4 regions of the Microbulbifer zhoushanensis genome follow, and region 1 is predicted to be linked to each of the others. Evidence: predicted binding sites of a transcription regulator. Region 1 holds the regulator's gene; each other region holds the start of a gene.
What was found. The regulator sigma-54, encoded in region 1, starts transcription at its own class of promoters, with help from an activator protein. The targets are predictions, from matches to a motif close to TGGCACANNNNTTGCNNT.

Region 1 (7,195 bases):
AAGAGCGACCGGCGGGCTTCCGGTCGCATTGGCCAATGATCCGCCATTGCGGCGTCCGGCACAACGATAACGGATGTTTGTGAAGGATCGCAGTGGGACGGCGCTGGTGTGCTTCAGGCTGCGGCAGCGCTGTCGATGGCCAGGGCGTAGAGCTCGTCGCTGGAGTCCGCCTGGCGGAGCTTCTCCCTGACCCTGCTGTCGTTAAACAGGGCGGCGATTTCCGCCAGGGTGTCCAGGTGTTCCTGCTCCGCGTTTTCCGGCACCAGCAGGGCGAATAGCAGGTCGACCGGCTGGCGGTCGGCAGCATCGAAATCGATCGCCGGCTCAGTGGTGCACAGTACACCAATGGCCTCCTGGCAGCCCGGCAGGCGGCAGTGGGGGATGGCGACACCATCCCCGATGCCGGTGGAGCCCAGCCGCTCGCGCGCGATCATCTGGTTGAAAATCGTGTCTGCGTCCAGGTGTGGATACTGCTCGGCTATCGCCTGGGCAATATTCAGCAAGAGCTTCTTTTTGCTGCTGCCCGCCACCCGGCAAAGGCTGAGGCTGGGCGAGAGTAATGCTTCCAATGTCATAGCTTAACGATGGGCTCGCAACTTCTCTTTGTGTTTTATCAGCTGGCGATCGAGCTTGTCCGTGAGGGCGTCAATTGCCGCGTACATATCATCCGCTTCCGAATCCGCAAAGATCTCCCGCCCATTGACGTGAAACAGTGCCTCGGCGCGCTGTATTTCTTTCTTTTCCATTGACAGGGTTACCTGTCCCGTCGTGATCAGGTCATTGTGGTGGGAGAGTTTATCCAGTTTTTCGAGACAATAATCGCGAAGGGCTGAAGTCACTTCCAGGTGGCGGCCACTGATGTTGACTTGCATGGAATTCTCCTGTTCGAGTGCATCGAAAGCGCGGTTTGAACCGGCAGCACCCCCTGTCAGGGCGGCAACCCTACTAGGAAGTACGCCAGATTGGAAGGATACACTCAAACTTGAGGTATTGGTTGCGGGCCGCGTGGGATTGCATGCCCGGCAAGTGGTGGTGACCGTATTTTTCGATGGGGTCAGGTTGCGCCGCTAGGGCCCGGTTGGCGGGGCCTGCAGTGGTCTCAGATCAGGCGCTTGCGCTCACTGGAAGAGGGTATGCCCATGGATTCGCGATATTTGGCGACCGTGCGGCGGGCAACCTTGATTCCCTGGTTGGCCAGCTCCTGGGTGATCTTGTTATCGGACAGGGGCTTGCGTGGCTGCTCGGCGTCGACCAGCTTGCGGATCAGTGCGCGGATCGCGGTAGACGAGGCATCCTCACCGGAATTGGTGCTGACGTGGCTGGAAAAGAAGTATTTGAGCTCAAAGACCCCGCGGGGTGTGAACATATACTTTTGCGTGGTGACCCGTGAAATAGTGGACTCGTGCATGCCCACGGTTTCAGCAATATCCGCCAGCACCATGGGTTTCATTCCCTCGGGGCCCTGCTCGAAAAAGCCCTGCTGTTTCTCGACGATGCTCGAGGCCACCTTGAGCAGGGTCTCATTGCGGCTCTGCAGGCTCTTGAGGAACCAGCGTGCCTCCTGCAGGTGATCGCGCAGGAAGTTGTTATCGGCGGAGTTGTCCGCGCGTTTGATCATGGAGGCATAACCGGCATGGATGCGCAGGCGCGGGGTGGTTTCCGGGTTCAGCTCCACCTGCCAGCGTTGCTGGCGCCGGGTTACGATCACATCCGGTACGACATATTGCGGCTCATCGCCGCCAAAGGCCTCGCCCGGGTGCGGGTTGAGCGACTGGATCAGCCGCATCACTTCACCCAGTTGGGCCTCATTCAGCCGGGTGCGGCGCCCCAGCTGGCGAAAGTCGCGTTTACCCAGCAGGTCCAGGTGCAAGTCGACGATGGCCTGGGCCTCGGCGAGCCAGGGGGTCTCGGCGGGCATCTGCAGCAGCTGCAGCAGCAGGGACTCGCGCAGGTCGCGCGCCGCACATCCGGCGGGCTCAAACTGCTGGATGGTTTTCAGGACCGCCAGGATTTCATCCTCACCGACCTCCAGCGCCTCGGCCAGCTCCGCCAGTGGCGACTGCAGGAAGCCCCGGGTATCGATCGCGTCGATCAGGGTTTCAGCAATCAGTTTGTCGTGCCGGGAGAGTGGGGTGAGGTTCAGCTGCCACAGCAGGTGGTCGTGGAGGCTTTCGGAGGTGGCATTGCGCTGCTCCAGCAGGTTGTCCTCGCCGGTCGGGCCGCTGTAGCTGCCACCGCTGTAGATGTCATCCCAGTGGGTATCGACCGGCAGGTCGTCGGGAATGTCGTTGTTCCATTCGCTCTCGCTCGCGGCATCTGTACCGGATTCGCTGGCGCTGGCCGTGCGGTCATCGGGCCCGGGGGTCGGGTGATCCTCGCCCTTGGCCTCATCCGCGGAGGCTTCATGTTCGCCATGCTCCCCGGTATCGGTCTCCAGCAGCGGGTTGCTGTCCAGGGCCGACTGGACCTCCTGTTGCAGGTCGAGCGTCGACAGTTGCAGGAGGCGAATCGCCTGCTGCAGCTGCGGGGTCATCGTCAGCTGGGTGCCGAGCTTGAGCTGGAGGGATTGCTTCATACAGGGTAGAGAACCGCTAGAACGAAATATTCTTCCGAATTTCGATAAGGCGGCAGACTAACCTGCTGTGGGCGCGATTACAAGCAATAAGTGTGCCGAAAATGATGACCGTATTGCCTCCGCCGGCGATGGAGGTGACAGATATGCAGATTGCCCCCTCTGCCTAGGACGGTTTTCGGCGCCCGGTCCGCATCAGATGGTGAATTCGTGGCCCAGGTAAACCTCGCGTACCTGCTGGTTGGAGAGCACCTCATCCGGTGCGCCGGCGGCGATGATGTGGCCTTCGCTGACGATATAGGCGGTCTCACAAATGGACAGGGTCTCGCGCACGTTGTGGTCAGTGATCAGGACGCCAATGCCACGCTGGCGCAGGTGCTGGATGATCTGCTTGATATCGTTGACCGAAATGGGATCGACGCCGGCAAAGGGTTCGTCGAGCAGGACGAATGCCGGATCGGTGGCCAGGGCTCGCGCAATCTCCACCCGGCGTCGCTCGCCGCCGGACAGGGACATGCCCAGGCTGCCGGAGATGTGGGTGATATTGAATTCGTTCAGCAGCTCATCGGCCCGCTCCTGCCGCTGCGCCCGGGTAAGGTCCTTGCGGGTCTCGAGGATGGCGAGAATGTTGTCGCGGACGCTGAGGCGGCGAAATACCGAGGCCTCCTGCGGCAGGTAGCCGATGCCCTTGCGGGCCCGGCCGTGCATGGATAACCGCGTGATGTCTTCTTCATCGATCAGCACCTGGCCCGCGTCCGCGCGCACCAGGCCGGCGATCATGTAGAAGCAGGTGGTTTTGCCGGCCCCATTGGGGCCCAGCAGGCCCACGACCTGGCCGCTCGATACGCTGACGGATACGTCCCGTACGACTTTGCGCTTCTTGTACTGTTTGGCGAGGTGTAACGCCTGTAGCGTTGGCATACTGAATTCCTGCTGGGCGCGAGATGCCGTGGCGGCATCCCGCGCTGGATCTGGGGATTGCGAGGCGCGGCCCCGGTGGGAAGGGGTTACTGGCCTTCCGTCGAATCCTTGTTATCTTCTGCGCTGTCGGCCGGGGCTGTCCCTTCGGGCTTGCGCTCCGGTTTCCAGATCATCTCGACCCGGCCGTCGCCAGATTGGCCCTGGGCCTGCATTTTTTCGCTGTTGAGGTCATAGTCGATCCGCTCTGCGGCCAGGGTGTTGCCGTCACGGTCCACGTGGGCGTTGCCAGTCAGCTGCAGTTCGTCGGAGTTGACCTTGAACTCGATGCGGCGCGCGCGGGCCTTGACCAGGTTCTGGCTCTGTTGCATCTGTTGCTGGAAGTGGGCCGGATTGCCGGTGGCGATGACGCGGCGGATCTCCCCTTCCGGGTTGCCGTGTACTTCCACGCGATCGGCGCGGATCTGCAGCGAGCCCTGGGTGATGACCACGTTGCCGCTGTAGACCGACAGGTTCTTGCCGCGGTTGGCTTCCAGTTTCTGCGCATTGACCTTGACCGGCTGTTGGCGGTCGGCCGGCAGTGCTGTGGCGTGCATTCCCTGCAGCAGTAGCGTAGTAGCTGCCAGGGCGCACAGGAAGTTATTGAGTTTCATAGGTGCTTTCCACCTCGGAGAGTATCTCTACCCGGTCTTGTTTCAGGAAGGCGCGCAGGCCTTTTCCCTGCGTCCGGTTCGGGCCGGCGGCAATAGTAACAAGTTTGTCTGTTTCCGCGTATTCCTGGCGGGGCTTGATGGTGATTTTCTCGGTATCCAGTACGATGCCGCCGGGCTCCGGGAGTTCATTGATATGCACGTCGCCGCGCAGGACCACCCGTTCGCCATTGTTAAAGGCCACCCCGGTCCGTGACTCCGTGCGCCACTTGGGTTGGTCTCCCTGGAAAAACAGGATGCGTGGCTCCTTCAGGTTGGCGCGGTCACTGCGGGCATACTGGAAGAAAGTAATCCGCTCCGCGTCCACCCGATAGGCCAGGTTGCCCTCCAGGTTAAAGTGGCGTGTGCGTGCATCGCGGATCACCAGGTCCGGGGCGCGTTTGTGCTGTTTCGGGGTCGGGCGCTTGCCCAGCAGCTCCGGGGGTGGGCTCTCGGCGAACCAGGCGGCGACGCTGATCAGGGCCACGATCACAAACAGGGGGAGCCAGGTCCGCATCAGTACTCCCCGATATACGGTGCCAACGCGGCGGCGAAGGTGCCCTGGACATGCATAATGCGGTCGCAGACCTCGCGTACTGCGCCTTCACCGCCGCGGCTGCTGGTGACCCAGATCGCCCGCTCACGCACCGGTGATGCGGCATTGGGGACCGAGATGGGGCAGCCGATGCGAGTCATTACCAGCAGGTCCGGGTAATCATCACCGACATAGGCAATGTCCTCCAGTCGGCAGCTGTCCCCGTCGAGCAGCTCCTGCAGGGCGGCAAACTTGTCTTCGCGACCCTGGATCAGTTTGTGGATGCCCAGGTCGTGGGCCCGGCGCTCCACCACACTGCTGCGACGCCCGGTAATGATCGCCACCTGGACGCCGGACTTTTGCAGCATCTTGATGCCGTGGCCATCCAGCGTATTGAAGGTTTTCAGTTCATTGCCGCTGTTGTCGAAATACAGGCGGCCATCGGTGAGGACGCCATCGACGTCCAGGACCAGCCAGCGCACCTGCGCCAGTTTGCGGTCGATTTTCTCTTGCTGCTTTTCGCTGGAACTCACAGTTTCTTGTCCTTCTCTCATTCAGTCGCAGGCAGTCGTGGGATCAGATTACGCCGGCGCGCAGTATATCGTGCATATGCAGCAGGCCGATGGGGTGGCGGGCGCTGTCTTCCACCACCAGCGCGGTGATCTTGTTATCTTCCATTATCCGCAGTGCCTCGGCGGCGAGGGTGTCGGCGGAGACTGTTTTCGGGCGCCGGCTCATGACCACGTCCATGGTGGCCTTGTCCAGTTCCACTTTCTGGTCGATTACCCGGCGCAGGTCGCCATCAGTAAATACGCCCAGCAGGGTGCCCTTGTTATCCACCACCGTGGTCATGCCGAAGCCCTTGCTGGTCATTTCCAGCAGGGCCTTGGATAGCGGGGTTTCCGGCGAGACCCGGGGCAGCTCCTCGCCGGCATGCATTACATCTTCTACTTTCAGCAGCAGTCGCCGGCCCAGCGCGCCGCCCGGGTGGGAGAAGGCGAAGTCCTCGGCGGTAAAGCCGCGCGCCTCCAGAAGGGCCACGGCCAGGGCGTCGCCCATCACCAGGGTGACGGTGGTTGAGGAGGTGGGAGCCAGGTTGAGCGGGCAGGCCTCGGTCTCCACCGAGATGTCCAGGTTGACTTCAGCGGCCTGGGCCAGCGGAGAGTCGGCCTTGCCGGTCATGCTGATCATGGGGATGCCCAGTCGCTTGAGCAGTGGCAGCAGGGTCAGCACCTCGGCCGAGGAGCCCGAATTGGAAATGGCGATCACCAGGTCCTCGCGGGTGATCATGCCGAGGTCGCCGTGGCTGGCTTCGCCCGGGTGCACAAAGAAACTGGGTGTGCCGGTGCTGGCCAGGGTGGCGGCAATCTTGTTGCCGATATGGCCGGACTTGCCCATGCCGGTAACGATGGCTCGCCCGCGGCATTGCAGGATCAGCTCACAGGCGCGCTTGAAGCCCTCGTCGATACGGTTTTCCAGTGCCGCGACGGCCTCGTTTTCCATCAACACGGTGCGACGGCCGGCTTGCAGTATCAGGTCCTGGGTCATTGTGAATCTCTGTTTACAGCTCAATCAATTGTAGGAATTCCGGGGTGCCCTGTTTCAGTTGTGGAACAGGAGCCAATAGTAGCCGCAGTAGCTCGCCAGCAGCACGATGCCCAGTGTGCGGCCCAGGCGTGCCCGTGTGGGCCTGCGCCAGAGACTGGCGCTGACCGCTGCCACCAGCAGCAGCGTGACCGCCAGCATGGCGAGATAATCGCGGGAGAATACCTCAATCTCCATCTGGATGCTGGCAATGGCGCCAGGCAGTGCCATGACCGCGAGCAGGTTGATGATGTTGGAGCCGATGATGTTACCCAGAGCCAGGTCGAAATGCCCCTTGATCACGCTTGCCAGTGAGGCGGCCAGCTCGGGCAGGCTGGTGCCCAGCGCGACCACCGTGAGACCGATCACGAGGGGGCTGATGCCGGCCGCCAGGGCGAGGTGACGCGCGCCCCAGACAAGGATTTCCGAGCTGAGCAGCAGGGCTGCCAGGCCGATGGTGAACAGGGCAAAGCCGCGGGCTGTGGTGTAGGCCTGGATGTCCAGGTCCTCTTCCTCCGGGCCGTGGTGGCGCTTCTTGAAGTGCACCGTCAGCCACAGCAGCGGCGGGATCAGGCCCAGCATGAACAGGCCCTCTGTACGGGACAGGTAGCCATCAGCCAGGACCAGGCCCGCGAGGCCTGTGACCGCCAGTAGCGCGGGAATCTCATGGCGCAGCAGGTGCGGCTGGGCGGGGAGGGGGGCGACCAGCGCGGTGGCGCCCAGCACCAGGCCGATATTGGCCAGGTTGGAGCCCAGTGCATTGCCGACGCCGATTTCGCCGGCACCTTTGAGGGCGGCACTGCCGGCGACCATGATTTCCGGGGCTGAAGTTCCCAGTGAGACAATGGTGAGCCCGATCACCAGCTTGGAGAGCCCCATCCGAAGTGCCAGGGCTGC
Region 2 (7,195 bases), on a different contig from region 1:
CACCGACGACAAACCATTAGATCAAAATTCAAGCAACGAGGGGCCCATGAAAAAGCTCGCGATAATGACTTCCCTGATCCTGTGCGGCAGCCTTTCCGCTGCCGTATTCGCCGAGCCACCGGAGGGCCGCGGTTGGAAGAAGCACCACAAGCACAAGCACAAACACGAGCACTATGTCCGCAAGGAAGAGTACTGGGACGGCAACTGCAAGGTGGAGCGCAAATGGGAGCGCGACGGCGACTACAAGGAAGAGCGCAAGTGCCGCGGCGACCGTTACTACGACGACCACCACCATGACCGCGTCGCCGTGGCCGTATTGCCGCCTTGGTTCGACCAGCGCGCGCCGGAACCGGAGTACCGCCCGGAATGGCGCCCCGCACCGCAGGCCACCGCGACCCGCTGCAACAGCGATAAAGTGGGCAGCGTACTGGGCGGCATAGTCGGCGGCGTGATCGGTAACCAGATCGGTGACGGCCGCGGCAGGACAGCCGCCACCATCGGCGGCGCCATTGCCGGCGTACTGATCGGCGGCAAGATCGGCGAGCGCATGGACCAGCGCAACCAGGCCTGCGTGGCCCAGGCACTGGAATTCGCTCCCGAGGGCGAACGCATCACCTGGGACAGCCAGCAGGGCAATGAACGCTACGCGGTCACCCCGGGCCCGGTCCACCAGCGCGGCGACAGCTACTGCCGCCCCTTCACCGCCGAGGTGATGGGCTCCGGCGAGCCGGTGGTAACCCAGGGCTCCGCCTGCCGCCGCCCGGACGGCACCTGGGTGCAGTCCCTGTAAACCTCCCCGCTGGGAGGGGCCGGCCACAACCGCCGGCCCCTCCTCAGGAAGGGCCCGGCTGCGGTTCCCCGCACCCTGACCTCCCGCCAAGCCACCCGCTCCCCGACACCAACGCGTCCTCGTGCCCGCAGGCCCTACCCGGATAATGCGAACCTGCTCCCACGGCACTCCTGCACCCGCCACCCGGTCATAGCCATCGCCGGCCATTTATGGCTAGATACAATTTATTCGTGGCGAGGACTGCCCCTGAACACGGCCGTAAGCCCGAGTGAAGGGCCCGGGAATAATGACAGGGCCCTCCCTGTATCAAAGAAAAACTTTTTACACTGAAAGGGATTTTTATGTTCAAGGTATTGGTACTTTTGACCCTGACTTTCATGGTGTCAGCAGTTTCCCACGCAGGCACGCCCACCGATGAGGAGAGTATCAGGAGAGCCGTACTGGACTATATCGAGTCACAGCACAAGGTTCAGCCGGGCCTGGCAAAGAGAGGGCTCGACAGGGACCTGGCCAAGAGAACCTACTGGCTGGACGACAAGGGCAAGGAGTTCATCCTAGAGACGGATTACGAGGACATGCTGGAGCTGGCGGCGGCCTACAACAAGGACGGTGACCGGTTTCCCGAGGAACCGAAAGTCGAAATCGAGATTTTTGATATTGACCAGAGGACGGCCTCAGTAAAGCTCACAGTAGATGAGTGGATCGATTACATGCACCTGTACAAGACCAGAGCCGGCGACTGGAAAATCATCAACGTACTGTGGCAGTTTCACGATACCAGCCGGCAGAAGTCCTAGCCCGACACACTGGCTCTAGCGGTTCGCTATATGCGTAGAACCAATAACTCTATTTTCGGGTTGCGGGGGTCCGCTCTCGGTGCGGGAAGCTGGGGGCAAACTTCACTGACACCGGTTGGGCACCCCGAACAACCAGGTTCCAGGCACATGTCCCTCCAGGAAGAGATCATCAGCAAGGAAAAATCTTTACTGAATACTTCCGTACGACGATCTCGCACGAAATTAAGGGAATTGATTTCTGGCGACTTCAGGGAGATCGGCGCCAGCGGTGCCTGCTTTGGGCTCGCAGAGCTTCTCGAGCAACTGCCGCAGGATGCCGATTGGTCTGCACAAACGCAGGACAGGGAGTTTCGTATTCTTGGGGATGGCGTCACACAAACAGTGCACAGGGCTTTTATCAAGAAGGCAGGAAGTGATACCGGGACTTTCTCATACAGAACATCCATATGGAGACTGGAGAACGGATCCTGGAAGATGGTTTACCACCAGGGCACAAAGGTGGCCCCGTTCGAACTCCAGCCCTGACTGGACATTGCATTTGAATAGCTTTTAACCTGTACGAGGCACCTGAATAATCTGCCCCGGTACACGGCGTTTTCAACTTCTCCTGCGGTACCAGAGCGCTCTGGATAGAGGGGTTCGCAAAAGGAGATACCCAATGACCGAACTGATCCTCACCACTTTCGACTGGGTCCCCGATATGCCCAGGGGATACGTGCGTGACATTCGCGTGCGCTGGGCACTGGAAGAAGCCGGCTTGCCATACCGTGTTGAGAGTGTGCCCTTTCGTGCAAGGGATACCGGGCATTTCTCGAACCAGCCTTTCGGGCAGGTGCCCTGGCTGACCATCGGCGAGACCTCAATTTTCGAGAGTGGCGCGATCCTGTTCCATCTGGGAGAGCACAGTGACACGCTAATGCCAACTGAGCCAGGCGCCCGCAGCGAGGTGATTAAATGGCTATTCGCTGCGCTCAACTCGGTTGAGGCGGCCAGCCTGCCGTGGTCAATATTCATTTTTTCCGGTGACAACACTGAAACGCCGGGACGGAAACACCTGGATGGGTTCCTCGATGCGCGGCTCCGGCATATGGAACAGGTGCTGGCAGGGTGCGAATGGCTGGCCGGCACCTTCTCGGTCGCCGATATAGCCATGGCGGATGTACTGCGTCTTGTGGCCAGGTTCGACGGGCTCGCTGGATTCCCTGCCTGCCGTGACTATGTCGCGCGCGCTGTCGACCGGCCCGCGTTTATGAAAGCATATTCGGACCAGACGGCGCATTTCACTGCGGCGGATAAGGATAATCTGTGATTTTCCTTGCCACAGCCTGCACATAGGCGCGACGGCCGGTCACTCGCGGCCAAACACCCGACGCAACTCCTCCTTGGCCTGTTCCAGCACCGCCCGCCTCTCTTCCGGCAGTTTGCTCCCCGCCCGGTTGATATAGAAGGTCAGCATCGACATGGCAGAACGGTAGGGATCGGACTTGCGTCGCTCACTGGCCTCTGCCGAGCGTTTCAGGGAGCGGGCAATCTCGGCCGGGTCATCGAGGGTGAATACACCCTCTTGGAGGTCCAGCGCATCGCTGGTGCGGGTTACCCTGTCCGACCATTTCTCCTTGTCATCGTTTTTTCCCCTGCGCTTACCCGCCATATCACCCTCCACCTGGTCCGGCTGTCGCTATGCACTGAGTCGGTGCAAATAGCGGCATCCAGGCCAAAATGCGCCAATATAAGGCATACCGCTTGATCGTGTGCGGCCGACTTTCACCAAACTGCAGCACCTGATCAGTAAAGATCAGCGACTCTCCAGACACAAAAGGAATCAGGTGCCACAGCGCACCGCGATGGCGCCTGCCGGGCATTTTGTTGGCTCATAATCCCAGACTGGCACTATTTTTGGATTCTATTTACGTACAGGCTGTAACAGAGTGATCCGGATCGACGTGGCAATGGCGCAAGAAAAAACGCACGACAAGCACTGGCTGGTGGTCAGTGACCTGGACGGCACCCTGCTGGACCACTTCACCTATTCCCATGAACCGGTCGACGGGCTGCTGCGCGAGCTGGACCAACGCGAAGTCCCGGTCATCCTCAACAGCAGCAAGACCCGCGACGAGATGATCGAGATCCGGCGGGAGCTGGGCAACCACCACCCGTTTATTGTCGAAAATGGCTCGGCCATCTTTATCCCCGTCGGTTACTTCCCGGAACCCCCGCCCGGGGCCCGCGAAGAGGCCGGCTTCTGGGTGCTGGAACCAGGCAAGCCCCGCCGGGACCTGCTGGATTACCTGGACCGCGATACACGAACGCACGGCTCACCCTACCTGGGCTTTGCCAATGCCACACTGCAGGAGATCGTGGACGCCACCGGCCTGACGCCGCAGCAGGCTGCGGCGGCACAGACACGTCACTACTCCGAGCCGCTGCTATGGCGCGGCACGGATCGGGAAAAACGGGCTTTCTGTGCCCGTGCCCGCGAAGCCGGGCTCGCCACCCTGGAGGGTGGCCGCTTCCTGCACCTGCTGGGTGACACCGACAAGGGGCGCGCAACCCTGCAGCTGCTCGAATGTTATCGCCGGGCACAACCGGGTGACTATGGGCTGGTGGCGGCCGGGGACAGCCCCAACGACCTGGATATGCTCGCGGTGGCGAATATTGCCGTGATTGTGCGCGGCCCCCACCGCCAGCCACCGGAGCTGGAGGAGACAGCATCCCGGCTGGTACTCACCAGTGAGCAGGAGGGCCCGGCGGGCTGGCACGAGTGCATCGCACCACTGCTCGCTCCAACTGATGAACGGAATAAATAGCACCACCACAGCTTTGACCCAGCGCGAGAAAACGAGAATACCCAGGCCACCAGCATGGCCATCTACCAGCCCCTACAGGAGGCGCCCGTGACCGACTTTTTCCAGAACGGCTCCATTACCACCCTGCACAACCTCTCCAACCGAACGCAGGACGAGATGGAACGGGAACTGATGGAGTTCTCCCGCCAGCGTCCCATGTCCCTGCTGCTGCCTTCCCTCTACTCGGAACTGGAAGGCGAGGCCCTGCCGGCCATCCTCGAGCAGCTGAAGCAGGTACCCTACCTGTCCGAGATCGTGATTGGCCTGGACCGTGCCGACGAAGCCCAGTATCGCGACGCACTGCGCCAGTTCAGTGTGCTGCCCCAGCACGTGCGGGTACTGTGGAATGACGGCCCGCGCCTGCGCGAGCTGGACGCCAAGCTGGAGGCCCGCGGCCTGGCGCCCCGGGAGGCGGGCAAGGGGCGCAATGTCTGGTACTGCCTGGGCTATATCCTCGCCTCCAACCGCGGCGAGGCCATCGCCCTGCACGACTGCGATATCGTCACCTACGACAGGCTGCTGCTGGCGCGGCTCTTCTACCCCATCGCCAATCCCAACTTCAACTACGAGTTCTGCAAGGGCTATTACTCGCGCGTGGCGTCGGGAAAGATCAACGGCCGGGTCTGCCGCCTGCTGGTAACGCCGCTGATCCGTACCCTGAAAAAGATCTATGGCCACACCGAGTACCTCGATTATATGGACAGCTTCCGCTATGCCCTGGCCGGCGAGTTCTCATTCCGCCGGGACGTGATCAACGACCTGCGGATTCCCAGTGACTGGGGGCTGGAAATCGGTGTGCTGTCAGAGATGCACCGCAACTATTCCACCAACCGCCTGTGCCAGGTGGATATCGCCCACCGCTACGACCACAAGCACCAGAAGGTTTCCTTTGACGACCAGGAGGCGGGCCTGTCGAAGATGTCCATCGATATATCCAAGTCACTGTTCCGCAAGCTGGCCACCCAGGGCACGGTGTTCTCCACCGAGACTTTTCGCAGTATCAAGGCCACCTACTTCCGCATTGCGCTGGATTTTGTCGAGACCTATCGCAACGATGCCATCATCAACGGGCTCGATTTCGATATCCACCGCGAGGAGCAGACTGTGGAGCTGTTTGCGCGCAACCTGATGAAGGCCGGGCAGACCTTCCTGGAAAACCCGATGGAGACCCCCTTTATCCCCAGCTGGAGCCGCATCACCAGCGCCGCACCGGAGTTCCTGCAGGAACTGAAGTCCGCGGTGGAGATGGACTACGAGGAATACGGAACATAACAGGCCGGGAAGCACCGATGAACGCACTGACTGAAGACATGCCCATCCGCGAAGTATTGCAGAAACGACTCTGCGAACACCTGGCGGTCATCTATCCCGACCAGGACGGGGCCACACTGGCGCAGCGACTGATGAAGGTCATGCGCCTGGACGAGGAATGCCAGACACCGATTGCCCACAAGAACCTGTGGGACCAGACGGATATTGTCGTGATTACTTACGGCAATACGATCCAGCGCAAGGGGCAGCACCCATTAAAGACGCTGCACCACTTTCTCAAGACCCACTTCACCATGCTGATCAACAGCGTGCATATCCTGCCGTTCTTCCCCTACTCCAGTGACGACGGCTTCGCGGTGATCGACTACAAGCAGGTGGAACCGGGCCTGGGGGACTGGAACGATATCCTGCGCATCAGTACCGACTTTCACCTGATGGCCGACCTGGTCATCAACCACTGCTCGGCGGAGCACCAGTGGTTCAAGAATTTCCAGGAAGACATCTCCCCCGGCCGCGAATACTTTTTCTGTGTACACCCGAACGAGAACCTGTCCGGTGTCGTGCGCCCACGCACCACACCGCTGTTGCGGGCAGTGAGTAACGGGGATGAAATGCGCTGTGTCTGGTGTACTTTCGGGCACGACCAGATCGACCTGAATTTTCGCAACCCGGAAGTATTGCTGGAAATGGTTGATGTCATCCGGCTCTACCTGGATATGGGTGTGCGCATTTTCCGGCTGGATGCCGTGGCTTTCCTGTGGAAGAAAATCGGCACCAGCTGTATCAACCTGGAGGAGACCCATGAGATCGTGCGGCTCCTGCGAACCCTGATCGAACACGCGGACCCGAATGCGGTCATCATCACCGAAACCAATATTCCCAACCGCGAGAACCTGTCCTATTTCGGCAATGCCAACGAGGCGCACTGCATCTACAACTTCTCCCTGCCGCCATTGCTGGTCAATACCCTGGTATCAGGCAACAACCATCACCTGAAGAACTGGCTGATGAGTATGCCGCCGGCACAGAACGGCACCACCTACCTGAACTTCATCGCCTCACACGACGGCATTGGCCTGCGACCGGTAGAGGGGCTGCTGAGCGAGGAAGAGCAGGAGGTTCTGATCCAGACCATGGAGAACTTCGGCGGCAAGATTTCCTGGCGTGCACTGGATGACGGTAACCGCAAGCCCTACGAGATCAACATCTCGCTGTTCGACGCCATGCGCGGCACCACCGCCGGTGAGGATGGCCTGCAGCTGGAGCGTTTCGTCTGTGCCCACGCCATCATGCTGGCCCTGGAGGGAATCCCGGCCTTTTACCTGCACAGCCTGGTGGGCAGCACCAACGACTACCAGCGCGTCGAGGAGCATGGCCACAACCGCGCCATCAACCGGCGGCAGTGGCGGGAAGAAGACCTGAACCGGGAACTTGCGGATCCGGAATCCAAGCACCACCAGGTCTTCAACCACCTGCGCCGGCTGATCAAA
Region 3 (7,195 bases), on a different contig from region 1:
ACAGGCGGCCCTGGGCCGCCTGCTCCTCGGTTTTATCGGCGCTGGCTTTGTGGTGGGGATCCGCATGGTTTCCGAATGGTTCCCGGCCCGACAGCTGGGCACGGCTGAGGGAATCTACGGCGGCTGGGGTAATTTCGGCTCGGCGGCGGCAGCCATAACCCTGCCCACGATTGCCCTCCTGTTCGGCGGTGATGATGGCTGGCGCTACGCAATCGGCCTCACCGGCGTACTCGCGCTGGGATACAGCTTTGTGTACTACCGCAGTGTGACCGACACCCCCAAGGGATCGACTTACTTCAAGCCGCGCAGGATGGGCGGCATGGAGGTCACCAGCCGCGGCGACTTTGCCCTGCTGCTGGTGATGAAACTGCCGCTGTACGCCGCCCTGGCCCTGCTCACCTGGAAGCTATCCCCCGCGGGGGTAGCCTTGCTGGACGGAACCTGGGCCAGCCTGGTCTATACGGCGCTGGTACTCCTCTATGTCCTGGACGCCCGCCGCTGCTGGGAAATCAACCGCGAGGTACTGCAGACACCACCGGCGCCCGCGCATCGATACCAGTTCAAGCAGGTCGCGATCCTCAACCTGCTCTATTTCGCCACCTTTGGCTCTGAGTTGGCGGTAGTCTCCATGCTACCGCTGTTTTTTTCCGAAACCTTCAGCCTCGACCCGGTGCGGGCCGGGCTGCTGGCCTCCGGATACGCCTTCATGAACCTGGTGTCCCGCCCGGTGGGCGGCCTTTTCAGTGACAGGTTCGGTCGCCGGGCCACGCTCCAGGTCCTGGTACTGGGCCTGATGGCGGGTTACCTGGCGATGAGCCAGATCGACAGCACCTGGCCACTGCTACTGGCCGTGGCCGCCGCCATGGGCTGTTCCTTTTTCGTGCAGGCCGGTGAGGGTGCGGTCTTCGCCGTGGTGCCCCTGATCCAGCGGCGCCTTACCGGGCAGATTGCCGGCATGACAGGCGCTTACGGCAATGTGGGGGCAGTGTTTTACCTGACGGTATTGAGCCTGGTTTCCTACGAGGCCTTCTTCCTGGTGATTGCCGCCACCGCGCTGGTGGGCTTTGCCGTGCTCCTGCTGATGGAGGAACCGCAGGGGCAGATGGCGGAAGTGCTGCCGGATGGCAGCGTCTCACTGATCGATGTGACCTGAATACCATGCCTTCCGCGACCGACACGCACGTCCCGCAAGGCACAGACAGCCGAGCCAGGGCGGATGACAGGCGGCAGGAAGCGCTGGTCATGACCAGCGCTTCCTGTGCCGGACGGCGGGTCCATAACGATGATGCATGTGCGGTCTGTGCGCCCAGTGGCTCCGCACGCCTGTTCCGCGGAGCCCTGGCAGCGGTCGCAGACGGGGTTGCCAGTGCCGAAGCCGGCGGTGAGGCGGCGCGCGCGGCGATCAGTGGGTTCCTGTCCGACTACTACAGCACGCCCGAAACCTGGTCCGTCAAACAGGCGGCCGCGCGGGTGCTGCACGCACTGAACAGCTGGCTCTACCGCCAGGGCGGCGGCAGCCGGGAACTCCGCCAGGGCTGGCTGACCACATTTTCCTGCGTGATTTTCAAGGGCGCCAGTGCCCACCTGATCCATATCGGCGACTCCCGTATCTACCGGTTGCGCGGCGACACCCTGGATTGCCTTACTTGTGACCACAGCCGAGCTTTAGGACGCAACCGCACCTTCCTGGCCCGCGCCCTGGGTATGGACGCCCATATTGAGGTGGACTACCGCTGTGAGCAGCTGGAGCAGGGCGATATCTTCCTGGTCTGCAGCGACGGGGTGCACGACTACCTGGCCCCGGCGCGCATCGCGACAATACTGCGAGCACAGACCGACGACCCCGCCCGGGCACTTCTGGACGCGGCGCTCGCTGCCGGTTCGGAAGACAACCTGAGCGCAGCTGTGGTCCGTGTCCGGGTGTGCCCGGAACCGGAAAGCGAGGACCTGCTGGGGCAGCGCGACAGGCTGCCCTTCCCCCCGGACCTGCGCCCCGGCAACCGGCTCGATGGTTTCCTGGTCCTGCAGGAGCTGCACGCCAGTGCCCGCAGCCAGCTCTACCTGGCCCGCGATACCGGCAGTGGTGCCCTGCGTGTCATCAAGACACCGTCGGCCAATTTTATTGATGACCCGGCCTACATAGAGAACTTTATTGCCGAGGAATGGACCGGCAGGCGGCTGGATCACCCGGGTATCGTGCGCATCTATGCCCCACCGGCGTCTCAACAGTTCCTCTACCACGTGATGGAATATGTCGAGGGCCAGAGCCTGCGCCAGTGGCTGGAACTGAACCCGGCGCCGCCAATCGAGCAGGTGCGGGAACTGGTGCAGCAACTGGTCAGTGCACTGCGACGATTGCAACGGATGGAGATTATCCACGGCGACCTGAAACCCGAGAACATCATGATCTCCGCCGACGGACGCCTGAAGCTGGTCGACCTGGGCGGCGCAAATGCGGCAGGACTCAGGGAGCACCTGCACCATCGCAGCGACCGGGTCCCGGGAAGCAAGAATTATATTGCTCCCGAATACTTTCTCGGCGATGCCGCCAGTCACCGATCAGACATTTTTTCCCTCGGGGTAATCACCTATGAGTTGCTCACTGGCCATTATCCCTATCGCGAGCGAGCAGGCGACCGGCTTTACCGGCTGCACAACTACAGCGCGCTCCACTATCGGCCAGCCAGGAATCACCGCCCGGAGTTACCGTTGTGGATCGACAGGGCCCTGCAGAGGGCCTGCCATCCCAACCCCCGTCATCGCTACGCGGCCCTGTCGGAGTTTGTCCACGACCTGCACACACCCAACCCCGAGTTCACCCACGCGGACAGCGCGCCACTGATGGAGCGCAACCCGCTGCTGTTCTGGCAGCTCGTAGCACTGCTGTTACTGCTCTCGCACCTGCTGCATTTCCTGCAGTGACAAACCGGAACAAAACCTTGCGCAACACCCTGCCGGCACCAACACGGTGCAACCCGGCCGCCCCTGCACCAGCTTGCCGCACACCAGTCACAGGCAGCAGCGGCAAACCCGCATAAACCGGTGAGACGCGTTTGGCACAATCCTTGAATCCCTGATTACACCAATACAGAAAATCCCTTACGAGGCAACGGCGCCTGTACCCTTCGGCAGAAGGGGTAGAGGCCGTGCCTACACCACCCTCCCCGCCCCACCCTGCCGGATCATTCAGAGACAACACGGCAGGAACTCACATGGTTGAACCGCGGGCTAAGCAAAAACTAATCGTTATCGGCAACGGAATGGTGGGCCACCATTTCCTTGAGCAGCTGGCTGCGCGCCCCGAGAACGCACTGTTCGAGGTCACCGTCTTCTGCGCCGAGCCACGACCGGCCTACGATCGCGTGCACCTGTCTGAATATTTTGCCGGCCGCAGCGCCGACGACCTGGCGCTGGGCAGGATCGACCAGTACCGCGACTGGGGCTACGACCTGCTACTGAACGATGCCGCAGTCTCCATCGACCGGGAAAAGCGGACCGTAACTTCCGCCAGCGGTGTGGAGAAAACTTATGACCGCCTGATCCTGGCCACCGGCTCCTACCCGTTCGTACCACCGATTCCCGGCCATGAGCACGGGAAATGCTTCGTTTACCGCACGCTTGAGGACCTGGACGCGATTCGCGCGGCCAGTGAAAACGCCACCACCGGCGTCGTTGTCGGCGGTGGCCTACTGGGGCTCGAAGCTGCCAACGCGCTGAAAGAACTGGGACTGGAAGCCCACGTAGTGGAGTTCGCCCCGGGCCTGATGGGTATCCAGCTGGATGAGGGCGGTTCCGGACTGCTGAAAGACAAGATTGAGGACCTGGGCGTAACTGTCCACACCAGCACCGCTACCGAACTGATCGAGGAAGTAGACAGCGGTCGCCTGCGTATGCAGTTCAAGGATGATCGCGAACTGGTCACCGACCTGATCGTTTTCTCCGCCGGTATCCGCCCCGAAGACAAGCTGGCACAAGCCGCCGGACTGCAACTCGGTGAGCGCGGCGGTATCGTGATCGATGAATCCTGCCGCACATCCGACGGGAATATCTTCGCCATTGGCGAGTGTGCGCTGTACGAAAACTTCATCTATGGCCTGGTGGCTCCCGGTTACACCATGGCCCGCAATGTGGTCTCCCTGCTCTGCGGTGAGGAGGCCAGCTTTACCGGTGCCGACATGAGCACCAAGCTTAAACTGCTGGGCGTCGAGGTAGGATCCATCGGCGATGCCCACGGTCGCGCCGAGGGCGCCGCAGCAATCACTTTTGTCGACGAACAGAGCGGCATCTACAAACGCATAATTACTGACGGCGACGGCAGGAAGCTGCTGGGCGCCGTGCTGGTGGGTGACACCGGCGACTACGACCAGCTGCTGCAGTATCACCTGAACGATATCGACCTGCCGGAGCACCCGGAGCAACTGATCCTGCCCGCCGCGGACGGCGACGCCCCCACACTCGGTGCCGGGGCACTGCCCGCAACCGCCACCATCTGCTCCTGCCACAATGTCAGCAAGGGCCAGATTGTCGATGTGGTGCAAGGGGGTTGCTGTTCACTGGGTGAGGTCAAGGATGTCACCAGGGCATCTACCGGCTGCGGTGGTTGCTCCGCGCTATTGAAAAACGTTGTCGACGAGGAGCTCGCGGCACTGGGCATGGAGGTCAACAACCACCTGTGCGCGCACTTTGAATTTACCCGCCAGGAGCTGTTCCATATTGTCCAGGTGGAAGAAATCCGTACGTTCGAGGACCTGTTGCAGAAGCATGGCAGCGGTCGCGGCTGTGAAATCTGCAAGCCCACCGTGGCCTCCATCCTCGCCTCCCTGTGGAATGACCATATCCACCACAGGCCCCATGTGGGCCTGCAGGACACCAACGACACCTTTATGGCCAACATGCAGAAGAACGGCAGCTACTCGGTGGTACCGCGGGTACCCGGGGGCGAAATCACCCCGGACAAGCTGATCGTGCTGGGCCAGGTGGCCAAGAAATACGACCTCTACACCAAGATCACCGGCGGCCAGCGCGTCGACCTGTTCGGTGCCCGGCTGGAACAGTTACCCGAGATCTGGCGGGAGCTGATTGAGGCCGGCTTCGAAACCGGGCACGCCTACGGCAAGTCACTGCGCACGGTGAAGTCCTGCGTGGGCAGTACCTGGTGCCGCTTCGGGGTACAGGACAGTGTTGCCATGGCCCTGCATATCGAGAATCGCTACAAGGGATTGCGTTCACCGCACAAGATCAAGATGGCGGTATCCGGGTGCACCCGCGAATGTGCCGAGGCGCAGAGCAAGGATGTGGGCGTAATCGCCACCGAGAATGGCTGGAACCTGTTTGTCTGCGGCAATGGCGGCATGCGCCCGCGCCACGCGGACCTGTTCGCCACCGACCTGGATGACGAGACCCTGGTGCGCTATATCGACCGCTTCCTGATGTTCTATGTCCGCACCGCCGACAAGCTGCAGCGCACTTCAGTGTGGCTGGAAAACCTCGAGGGCGGGCTCGACTACCTGCGTGAGGTCATCATTGACGACAAGCTGGGCCTTGGCGAGGAACTGGAGGTGCAGATGGCGAACGTGGTCGGCACTTACCAGTGTGAATGGAAAACGGCCATCAACGATCCGGAGATGCTCAAGCGCTTCCGCCAGTTTGTGAATACCGACGAACCGGATGAAAAAATCGTTTTCGTGGAAGAGCGTGGCCAGCCACGACCCGCCCGTGAAGAAGAGGTCGTAAAGATCGCCGAGCCCGCTTGAGCGCGGCTGTTTTCCAGCAAACTGCACCAAAACGGCGCAATTAAATTAATTTTCGAATTTTGCTGCACAATCATTGCATTCTGGAGTATAAATAATGACAGAAGTTGCCATAACCCCCACTCCATGGCAGCCGGTCTGCCAGCGATCAGACCTGGTTGCCGATTCAGGAGTGTGTGTTCTCGTAGGCGATGTTTCTGCGGCCGGGCCATTAGCGCCCCGCAGGAGCATCGCCTTATTTTTTATTCCCCATGCCGAGCAGCAGCTCTACGCCATCGACAACTGGGACCCGATCGCCGGTGCCGGCGTGATTGCCCGGGGCATAATCGCCGAGGTCGATGGTGAACTGACGGTTGCCTCGCCCCTCTACAAGCAGCATTTCCGCCTGCGCGATGGCCAGTGCCTGGAGGATCCGGGGATCCGCCTCGACACCTTTGCTGCCGCATTTGATGGCGATACCGTCGTCATCGCCAGCATGCCGGACTCGCCCTGACCATGGCACCGCGGGAGCTTCTCCGCGCGCACCGGACGTGCACCACCTGTCCCTACTGCGGCGTGGGTTGCGGGGTGGCCGTAACCCGTGAGGCAGGCGACGACGGCGAAAACACCAGTGCCTGCGGCGATGAGCAGCACCCGGCCAACCTGGGGCGATTGTGCGTCAAGGGCTCGGCACTGGCAGAGACACTGGGTGAGCGGGACCGGTTGTTGAGGCCGCGCCTGCGCGGCGCAGATTGCGACTGGGAGACCGCCATGGACTTTATGGCGGCGCGCTTTGCCGAAACCATTGCCGAGCACGGCCCGGACTCGGTCGCGTTCTACCTTTCCGGGCAGCTGCTCACCGAGGACTACTATGTTGCCAACAAGCTGATGAAAGGTTTCATCGGCAGCGGCAATGTGGATACCAATTCCCGCCTGTGCATGTCCTCGGCAGTGGCCGCCTACAAGCGCGCCCTGGGTGCAGACGCCGTTCCCTGTAATTACGAGGACCTGGAACAGGCCGACCTGGTGGTGCTGGTGGGCTCCAATGCTGCCTGGACCCACCCGGTGCTGTTCCAGCGCATGCAGGCGGCGCAGACGAGGCTGGTGGTCATTGACCCGCGCGGCACCGCTACCAGTGATATGGCAGATATGCACCTGGCCATTGCCCCGGGCAGCGACGCGGCCCTGTTCAGTGGCCTGCTCAACTACCTGGCGACAACCGGTTGCCTGGACCGCGAGTTTATCAACCAGCACACCAGCGGTTTCGAGGGAGCGCTGGCCGCGGCAGCTGACTGGCCGCTGGAAAAAACCGCCCAGGCGTGCGGCCTGCATACCGGGGAAGTGCGGGCATTTTTCCAGGCGTTCGCTGAGACCGACAGGACCGTCAGTTTTTACTCCCAGGGCGTCAACCAGTCCAGCAGCGGCACCGACAAGAACAACGCAATTATCAATTGCCACCTGGCCAC
Region 4 (7,195 bases), on a different contig from region 1:
CTGGAACAGCGGCGTCATGTCGTCGGCCATGTCGGTGTCGTCCAGGCCGGCGATGCCGTTCAGGGCGGAGGCGTAGACCACCGGGAAGTCCAGCTGCTCATCGGTGGCGCCGAGGCTGTCGAACAGGTCGAACACCTGGTCCATCACCCAGTCGGGGCGCGCGCCGGGGCGGTCGATCTTGTTGATCACCACGATCGGGTTGAGGCCCTGCTCGAAGGCCTTCTGGGTCACGAAACGGGTCTGCGGCATGGGGCCGTCCACGGCATCCACCAGCAACAGCACGCTATCCACCATGGACAGGACGCGCTCCACCTCGCCGCCGAAGTCGGCGTGCCCGGGGGTGTCGACGATGTTGATGCGGTAGTCGTGCCAGCGGATGGCGGTGTTCTTGGCCAGGATGGTGATGCCGCGCTCACGCTCCTGGTCGTTGGAGTCCATTACGCGTTCCGCGCCCTCGTCGCGGCGGTCCAGGGTGCCGGACTGCTGCAGCAGCTTGTCCACCAGGGTGGTCTTGCCGTGGTCTACGTGGGCGATGATCGCAATATTGCGCAGGTTGTCTATCACTATGAACCTCTGAGGGGTAAAGCGCGCAGTCCCCTGACTGTCGCGTCAAATGTATCGGGGCGGGGGCTGACGGGCAGCGGCTCTCCGGCCAAAGGCGGCGATTATAGTGGCCAAGCGTGACAACTGCGAGCTGCTTTTGCATAAAAAGTGGTCAATTTTGGCCGATCTGGCCCGGGAATGCCCCGCTCTGTGGCCAGGGCGGGGTCTTGGAGGGGGAGAAGCGGCTTGCCTCAGTCGGGCCGGTGGGGGATATGCGGGCGCAGCACGCCCACATTGCGATAGCCGGCGTCCAGCAGGTGGGAGGCATGCAGGCGGCTCATCACGCCGCGGCTGCAGTACAGCAGGTACTGCTTTTGCGGGTCCAGTCCGGCGAACGCACTGTTCAGGCGGTAGAAGGGAATGGTCTCCACGTCGCTGCCCTCTATCTCCAGCGGGTCCACTTCCTCCTCGTCCGGGTGGCGGATATCGATGACCACCGCGTCGCCGGGCTCGGCGAGGATCTCAACCTCCGGCGCGCCTTCGGTCACATCCTCCATGACCTTGTCGATGTTCTGCAGCACACGCTCGTCGATGGCGCGGTCGAGGACACTGAAATCGAAGTGGCCCTCTTCCTCCTCCACCCGCGACAGCTTGGCCCGGGTGGTGGGCTTGACCGAGATGACCCCGCAATACTCGGGCATATTGGCCGCAAACTCCTCGGTGCCGATCTCCCGCGCGGTGCGGATGATGTCGCCCTTGTCGCTGGTGATCAGTGGGCGCAGCACCAGGGTGTCGGTGACACTGTCGATCACTTTCAGGTTCTTGAGGGTCTGGCTGGATACCTGGGCAATGGCCTCACCGGTCACCACCGCGTCTACCTTCAGCTCGTTGGCGATGGCCGTGGCGGCGCGCAGCATCATGCGCTTGAGGATCACGCCCATATGGGAGTCGTCCACATTCTGCAGTATCTCGGCTACCACCTCGTCGAAGGGCACGGTGATGAACTTTACCCGGTGCGATGAGCTGTAGCGGTTCCACAGGTAGTAGGCCACTTCCTTGACGCCCAGTTCGTGGTCGCGCCCCCCAAGGTTGAAGAACAGGAAGTGGGTGCGGATGCCGCGTTTCATGGTCAGGTAGCTGGACACGGTGGAGTCGAAGCCACCGGAAACCAGCGACAGGACCGGGTCCTGGGTACCCATGGGGAAGCCGCCCAGGCCGGCGTGCTGTTGTTCCACCACGTTGAGCTTATCGTGGCGGATCTCCAGGCGCACGGTGATATCCGGATCCTTCAGCTTGACCCCGGCGGCCCCGGTGTTCTTGTTCAGGCCGCCACCCACGTACTGCTCTACATCCAGGGACTGGAAGTCGTGCTTGCCGCTGCGCTTGACCCGCACACAGAAAGTCTTGCCGTCCAGCTTGTCGCCCCACACGGACAGGGTCTTCTCATAGATGTCGTGGAAATCACCCAGGGGGTACTGGCGCACCCGGGCGAAGTTGGCGATACCGGGGGTGTGTGCCAGTACCTCCTCGATGCGGTCCGCCAGGTGCGAGACGGCATCCGGTGCAATCACCTCTATCTTTTCCCAGTCCTTCAGCACCTTGATGCGGTCATCGAGCCGATGCAGCATGATGCGCAGGTTGTCCTTGAGCTGCCGCGACATGCGCTTGCGCACCGGGTTGCTCTTGATGGTGATCTCGGGGAAGAACTTGACGACAAAGTGCATGATGAGTTGTTGACCGGGTACCGCAGGTTGATGATGAGCACGGAATTATAAACAGTCTGGCTGTAAATTCACCGGGCCGGGGAGCAGTTGGGGGTGACTGGCGCAATGTTGAATATTGTGCTGCACTGAATTTGTGCGCCAGGGTCCCAATTCGTGCCATTTTGGTGCGCAGATTGGTGGCCGGCGCGCCAGTTTGCGTCTATTTTGCTCAGGGCGGCGCCCAATCCGTGCCCTGGACCCCGGTGCCCGTGGCTCCGGCCCAATTGCCCCAATTTGGCACACTCCTTGCTTCAGTACTGACCACGAACAGTACGCCGTCGCTAAAGAGTCGAGCCTCACCAAGGGTTAACGTTCAGCGACCTACAAACTTTCAAGACCTGGAGGACAGCAATGTCAGCGAATACGCTCGGTTTGATTAAAGAGAGTGAAGCCAAATGGGTAGACCTGCGCTTTACCGATTCCAAGGGTAAGGAGCAGCACGTCTCCCTGCCGACTTCCGAAGTCGACGGCGAGTTCTTCGAAGAGGGCAAGATGTTCGACGGCTCCTCCATCGCCGGCTGGAAAGGCATCAACGAGTCCGACATGATCCTGATGCCGGATGACGAGGCCTCTTTCCTGGACCCGTTCACCGATGAGCCCACTGTGATCGTGCGCTGCAACATCGTCGAGCCGTCCACCGGCCAGGGCTACGAGCGCGACCCGCGTTCCATCGCCCTGCGCGCCGAGGAATACCTGAAGTCCACTGGCCTGGGCGACACCGCGCTGTTCGGCCCGGAGCCCGAGTTCTTCGTATTCGACGACATCACCTGGGGTGCCGAGATGGGCGGTGCCTTCTACAAGATCAACTCCGAGGAAGCGGCCTGGTCCTCCAGCATGCCGCACCCGGAAGGCAATATCGGCCACCGCCCGGGCGTCAAGGGCGGTTACTTCCCGGTACCGCCGGTCGACTCACTACACGACGTGCGTGCCGCCATGTGTTCCGCCATGGAGCAGATGGGCCTGCACGTTGAAGTGCACCACCACGAAGTGGGTACCGCTGGCCAGTGTGAAATCGGCGTTGGCGCCAACACCCTGACCAAGAAGGCGGACGAGGTGCAGATCCTCAAGTACGCGGTGCACAATGTTGCGCACGCCTACGGCAAGACTGCCACCTTCATGCCCAAGCCGCTGGTAGGCGACAACGGTTCCGGCATGCACATCCACATGTCCTTCAGCAAGGACGGCGTGAACCAGTTTGCCGGTGACGGCTATTCCGGCCTGTCCGAGACCGCCCTGTACTACATCGGTGGTGTCATCAAGCATGCGCGCGCCATCAACGCGTTCGCCAACGCCTCGACCAACTCCTACAAGCGCCTGGTGCCGGGCTTCGAGGCGCCGGTGATCCTGGCTTACTCCGCGCGCAACCGCTCTGCGTCCATCCGCATTCCGTACGTTGCCTCCCCGAAAGGCAAGCGCATCGAGGCCCGCTTCCCGGACCCGACCGCCAACCCGTACCTGGTGTTCGCCGCCATGCTGATGGCCGGCCTGGACGGCATCAAGAACAAGATCCACCCCGGCGACCCGGCCGACAAGGACCTGTACGACCTGCCGGCGGAAGAAGTGGCCGAGTACCCGACCGTTGCCTCCAGCCTGGAAATGGCCCTGGATGCCCTGGACGCGGACCGCGCCTTCCTGACCGAGGGCGGCGTATTCTCCGACGACGCCATCGATGCCTACATCGAGCTGAAGCGTGAGGAAGTGGAGCGCCTGAACATGACCACTCACCCGGTCGAGTTCGACATGTACTACTCCGTATAAGCGCCCTCACGCAATCCGCGTGTCAAGAAAGCCCGTACCGTCTGGTACGGGCTTTTTTATTGGGGGTAAACTAGCCTTCACCTAATGAAGCCCCGCCATTTTGCGGGCATGCCGGAGGCAGGAGTGCCAATGCGCAGATACCACACCATCACCGGCGCTGTCGTCGCAACCTTTGCCGCAGCGGCCCTCATGTTCGCCACTGCCGGGGCGCTGGCGGGCGGTTCGGGGGAAGATGACGCCAGCGGCGGCAAGGCGATCTACAAGACCGTGGGCCCGGATGGCAAGGTGACCTTCACCGATGTACCGCCGGAAGACGGCAAGGCGGAACGTATCAGGCTGGCTCCCACCAACGTGCAGCCGATCGTGCGGCCGCGCCCCATGCCCACGCGCAAGCTGTCACCCAATGACCGGCGCGAACGCGACAGGCCCCTGGGCCCTATCAACTTCGCCATCGTCAGTCCCCAGAGTGGCGCCACCATTCCCCCGGGACAGCGCTTGATCGTCTTGCGGGTGGCCATCGACCCGGCGCCTCCCGGCGGTTACCGCTTTTTCGCCGTAGTCGACGGCCGGCCGTGGCAGGGCAGTTCCAGTGGCAACAGCCTGGATATCTCCGCACTGGAGCGGGGCACTCACGATATCCAGGCCGTGCTTACCGATCCCGACGGCCAGGTGCTGGCGCGCTCCCAGCCCATCACCATCTTCGTCAAGCGCCCGGGCGGCACCCTGCCGGACAACCCCTCCCCGCAGGCGGTGCCCGCGCCCCAGGCACCCACGGCGCCGGGCGTGCCCCAGTCAACCAGCCAGTCCCGGCGCTCTCGCAACTGAAGGCGGCCCGCTTTCTCCCGCCCGGCTGACCGGGCGGGCGCACTTCCACACCAAAATGATGCGCCTGCACTGGCGTTTTTTTGATCTATGCACCACAATGGTGCGCTCGAGGGCTGGCTATTGCCTGCCTGCCCCCGGAACTCACCGCACTCACTATCGTGCGCCATTTTGGTTTGCTTCTTGCACTGTCTTAAACAGTGCTGGCGGGCACCGCGACCTCAGGGTACGCCGTGCCCCAGAACCGCCCGCTGAATGACCCCGGGACTTTTGCATGTTGAATGACCGCCAGTTGCGTCAACTGTTGGACAACCTTTCCGCCGCAGTACTGGTGCTGGATGAGCGCCTGGCGCTCTGCTACCTGAACTCCGCTGCCGAGGACCTGCTGGCCGCATCCAGTGCCAGGGTCAGCGGGCAGCCGCTGGAAGAGGTCGTGCGGGAATCTGACGCCGCGCAGCGCGCCATGCGCGGGGCGCTGGTGAGCGGGCAGAAGTACACCGTGCGACGTGCCACCTGGCACCTGCACAACCTGGAAACCTGTACCGTCGATTACTCGGTGAGCCCGGTGGCGGAGCTGGGCCTGTTGCTGGTGGAAGTGCAGACCATGGACCGGCTGCTGCGGATTGCGCGGGAAGACGCCCTGATCGATGCCCAGGAAACCACCCGCAACCTGGTCCGCGGCATGGCCCACGAGGTGAAGAACCCCCTGGGCGGAATCCGCGGCGCGGCACAGCTGTTGCAGCGGGAGCTGCCGGACCCGGAGCTGGCGGAATATACGCAGATCATCATCGACGAGGCCGACCGCCTGCGGAACCTGGTGGATCGCCTGCTGGGGCCACGCCAGCCCGCCAATATGCAGCCCACCAATGTGCATGAGGTGCTCGAGCGGGTGGCGCAGCTGATCGACGCCGAGTGCGATGGGGAGCTGAGCATACGCCGTGACTACGACCCGTCGATCCCCGACCTGCCGGGCGACAGGGAACAGCTGATCCAGGCATTGCTCAATATTGCCCGCAACGCCATGCAGGCTGTCGACGAGAGCATCGGTTTGCCGGCGGGACAGATCGTGCTGCGCACGCGCATCCAGCGCCAGTTCACCATCGGCAAGCACCACTGCCCGCTGGTGTGCAGGATCGAAATTGAGGACAACGGCCCGGGTATCCCGGAAGACATCCGCGAGCGGATTTTCTTCCCGATGATTTCCGGGCGCGCGGAGGGCTCCGGGCTGGGGCTCTCTATTTCGCAAAACATCATCAACCAGCATCGCGGACTGATTAAGTGCGACAGCCAGGCGGGACAGAGTGTGTTCCAGATTTACCTGCCGCTGGAAACCGAATAAACGATTAGACACTGGGAAAGACCATGAGCAACCGCGTTTGGATCATTGACGACGACCGATCGATACGCTGGGTACTGGAGCGGGCCCTGACCCGGGCCGGTATCGAGACCAAGTGCTACGAGAGTGGTGACCGGGCACTGGACGATTTCTACAGCGACTCCCCCGATGTGGTAATCAGCGATATTCGCATGCCCGGTGCCGATGGCTTCAAGTTGTTGCAACGCTTCCAGAGCGAACGCCCGGCCCTGCCAATCATCATCATGACGGCACACTCCGACCTGGACAGCGCCGTGGCCGCCTACCAGGGCGGTGCCTTCGAATACCTGCCCAAGCCGTTCGACGTCGACGAGGCGGTGGCTGTGACCCGCCGTGCCCTGGCCCATGCCAGCGAGCAGCAGGGCGGTGAGCAGGTCAGCCTGGAAAACAGCCAGGCCAGCAAGGAGATTATCGGCGAGGCGCCGGCGATGCAGGAGGTGTTCCGCGCTATCGGTCGCCTGTCCCATTCCAATATCACCGTATTGATCAATGGCGAGTCCGGTACCGGTAAGGAACTGGTGGCCCAGGCGCTGCATAACCACAGCCCCCGCCGCAGCCAGCCCTTTATCGCGTTGAACATGGCCGCGATTCCGAAGGACCTGATGGAATCCGAACTGTTTGGCCATGAAAAGGGTGCCTTCACCGGTGCCGCCGCGCAACGTACCGGCCGCTTCGAGCAGGCCAATGGCGGCACATTGTTCCTTGATGAAATCGGCGATATGCCGCCGGAAACCCAGACCCGCCTGCTGCGGGTGCTGGCCGATGGTGAGTTCTACCGCGTGGGTGGCCACACCCCGGTCAAGGTGGATGTGCGCATCATTGCTGCCACCCACCAGGACCTGGAGCGACTGGTGGAGGAGCATAAATTCCGTGAGGACCTTTTCCACCGCCTCAATGTAATCCGCATCCATATTCCGCGCCTGTCTGACCGTCG

Region 2: LVD10_RS12860 (HAD-IIB family hydrolase) is a predicted target of sigma-54. The motif match lies at 3,473-3,490, and genes of this name have one in related genera.
Region 3: nirB (nitrite reductase large subunit NirB) is a predicted target of sigma-54. The motif match lies at 3,055-3,072, and genes of this name have one in related genera.
Region 4: glnA (glutamate--ammonia ligase) is a predicted target of sigma-54. The motif match lies at 2,542-2,559, and genes of this name have one in related genera.

What each region holds. Positions count from the first base shown of each region.
Region 1 is NZ_JAJSAO010000004.1:204,804-211,998, reverse strand. Features, by position in the region: gene ptsN (PTS IIA-like nitrogen regulatory protein PtsN) at 114-575, opposite strand; gene hpf (ribosome hibernation-promoting factor, HPF/YfiA family) at 579-872, opposite strand; gene LVD10_RS09605 (RNA polymerase factor sigma-54) at 1,100-2,575, opposite strand; gene lptB (LPS export ABC transporter ATP-binding protein) at 2,768-3,493, opposite strand; gene lptA (lipopolysaccharide transport periplasmic protein LptA) at 3,580-4,143, opposite strand; gene lptC (LPS export ABC transporter periplasmic protein LptC) at 4,130-4,696, opposite strand; gene LVD10_RS09585 (KdsC family phosphatase) at 4,696-5,247, opposite strand; gene LVD10_RS09580 (KpsF/GutQ family sugar-phosphate isomerase) at 5,291-6,262, opposite strand; gene LVD10_RS09575 (calcium/sodium antiporter) at 6,317-7,195, opposite strand, start outside.
Region 2 is NZ_JAJSAO010000005.1:448,814-456,008, forward strand. Features, by position in the region: gene LVD10_RS12835 (RT0821/Lpp0805 family surface protein) at 47-790, shown strand; gene LVD10_RS12840 (nuclear transport factor 2 family protein) at 1,132-1,587, shown strand; gene LVD10_RS12845 (nuclear transport factor 2 family protein) at 1,735-2,112, shown strand; gene LVD10_RS12850 (glutathione S-transferase family protein) at 2,246-2,896, shown strand; gene LVD10_RS12855 (DUF3175 domain-containing protein) at 2,936-3,238, opposite strand; gene LVD10_RS12860 (HAD-IIB family hydrolase) at 3,537-4,394, shown strand; gene LVD10_RS12865 (glycosyltransferase family protein) at 4,482-5,705, shown strand; gene LVD10_RS12870 (sugar phosphorylase) at 5,723-7,195, shown strand, end outside.
Region 3 is NZ_JAJSAO010000003.1:41,474-48,668, forward strand. Features, by position in the region: gene LVD10_RS06450 (NarK family nitrate/nitrite MFS transporter) at 1-1,153, shown strand, start outside; gene LVD10_RS06455 (bifunctional protein-serine/threonine kinase/phosphatase) at 1,243-2,922, shown strand; gene nirB (nitrite reductase large subunit NirB) at 3,213-5,753, shown strand; gene nirD (nitrite reductase small subunit NirD) at 5,848-6,243, shown strand; gene LVD10_RS06470 (nitrate reductase) at 6,246-7,195, shown strand, end outside.
Region 4 is NZ_JAJSAO010000002.1:244,144-251,338, reverse strand. Features, by position in the region: gene typA (translational GTPase TypA) at 1-564, opposite strand, end outside; gene thiI (tRNA uracil 4-sulfurtransferase ThiI) at 795-2,267, opposite strand; gene glnA (glutamate--ammonia ligase) at 2,658-4,064, shown strand; gene LVD10_RS04615 (DUF4124 domain-containing protein) at 4,194-4,889, shown strand; gene glnL (nitrogen regulation protein NR(II)) at 5,161-6,225, shown strand; gene glnG (nitrogen regulation protein NR(I)) at 6,249-7,195, shown strand, end outside.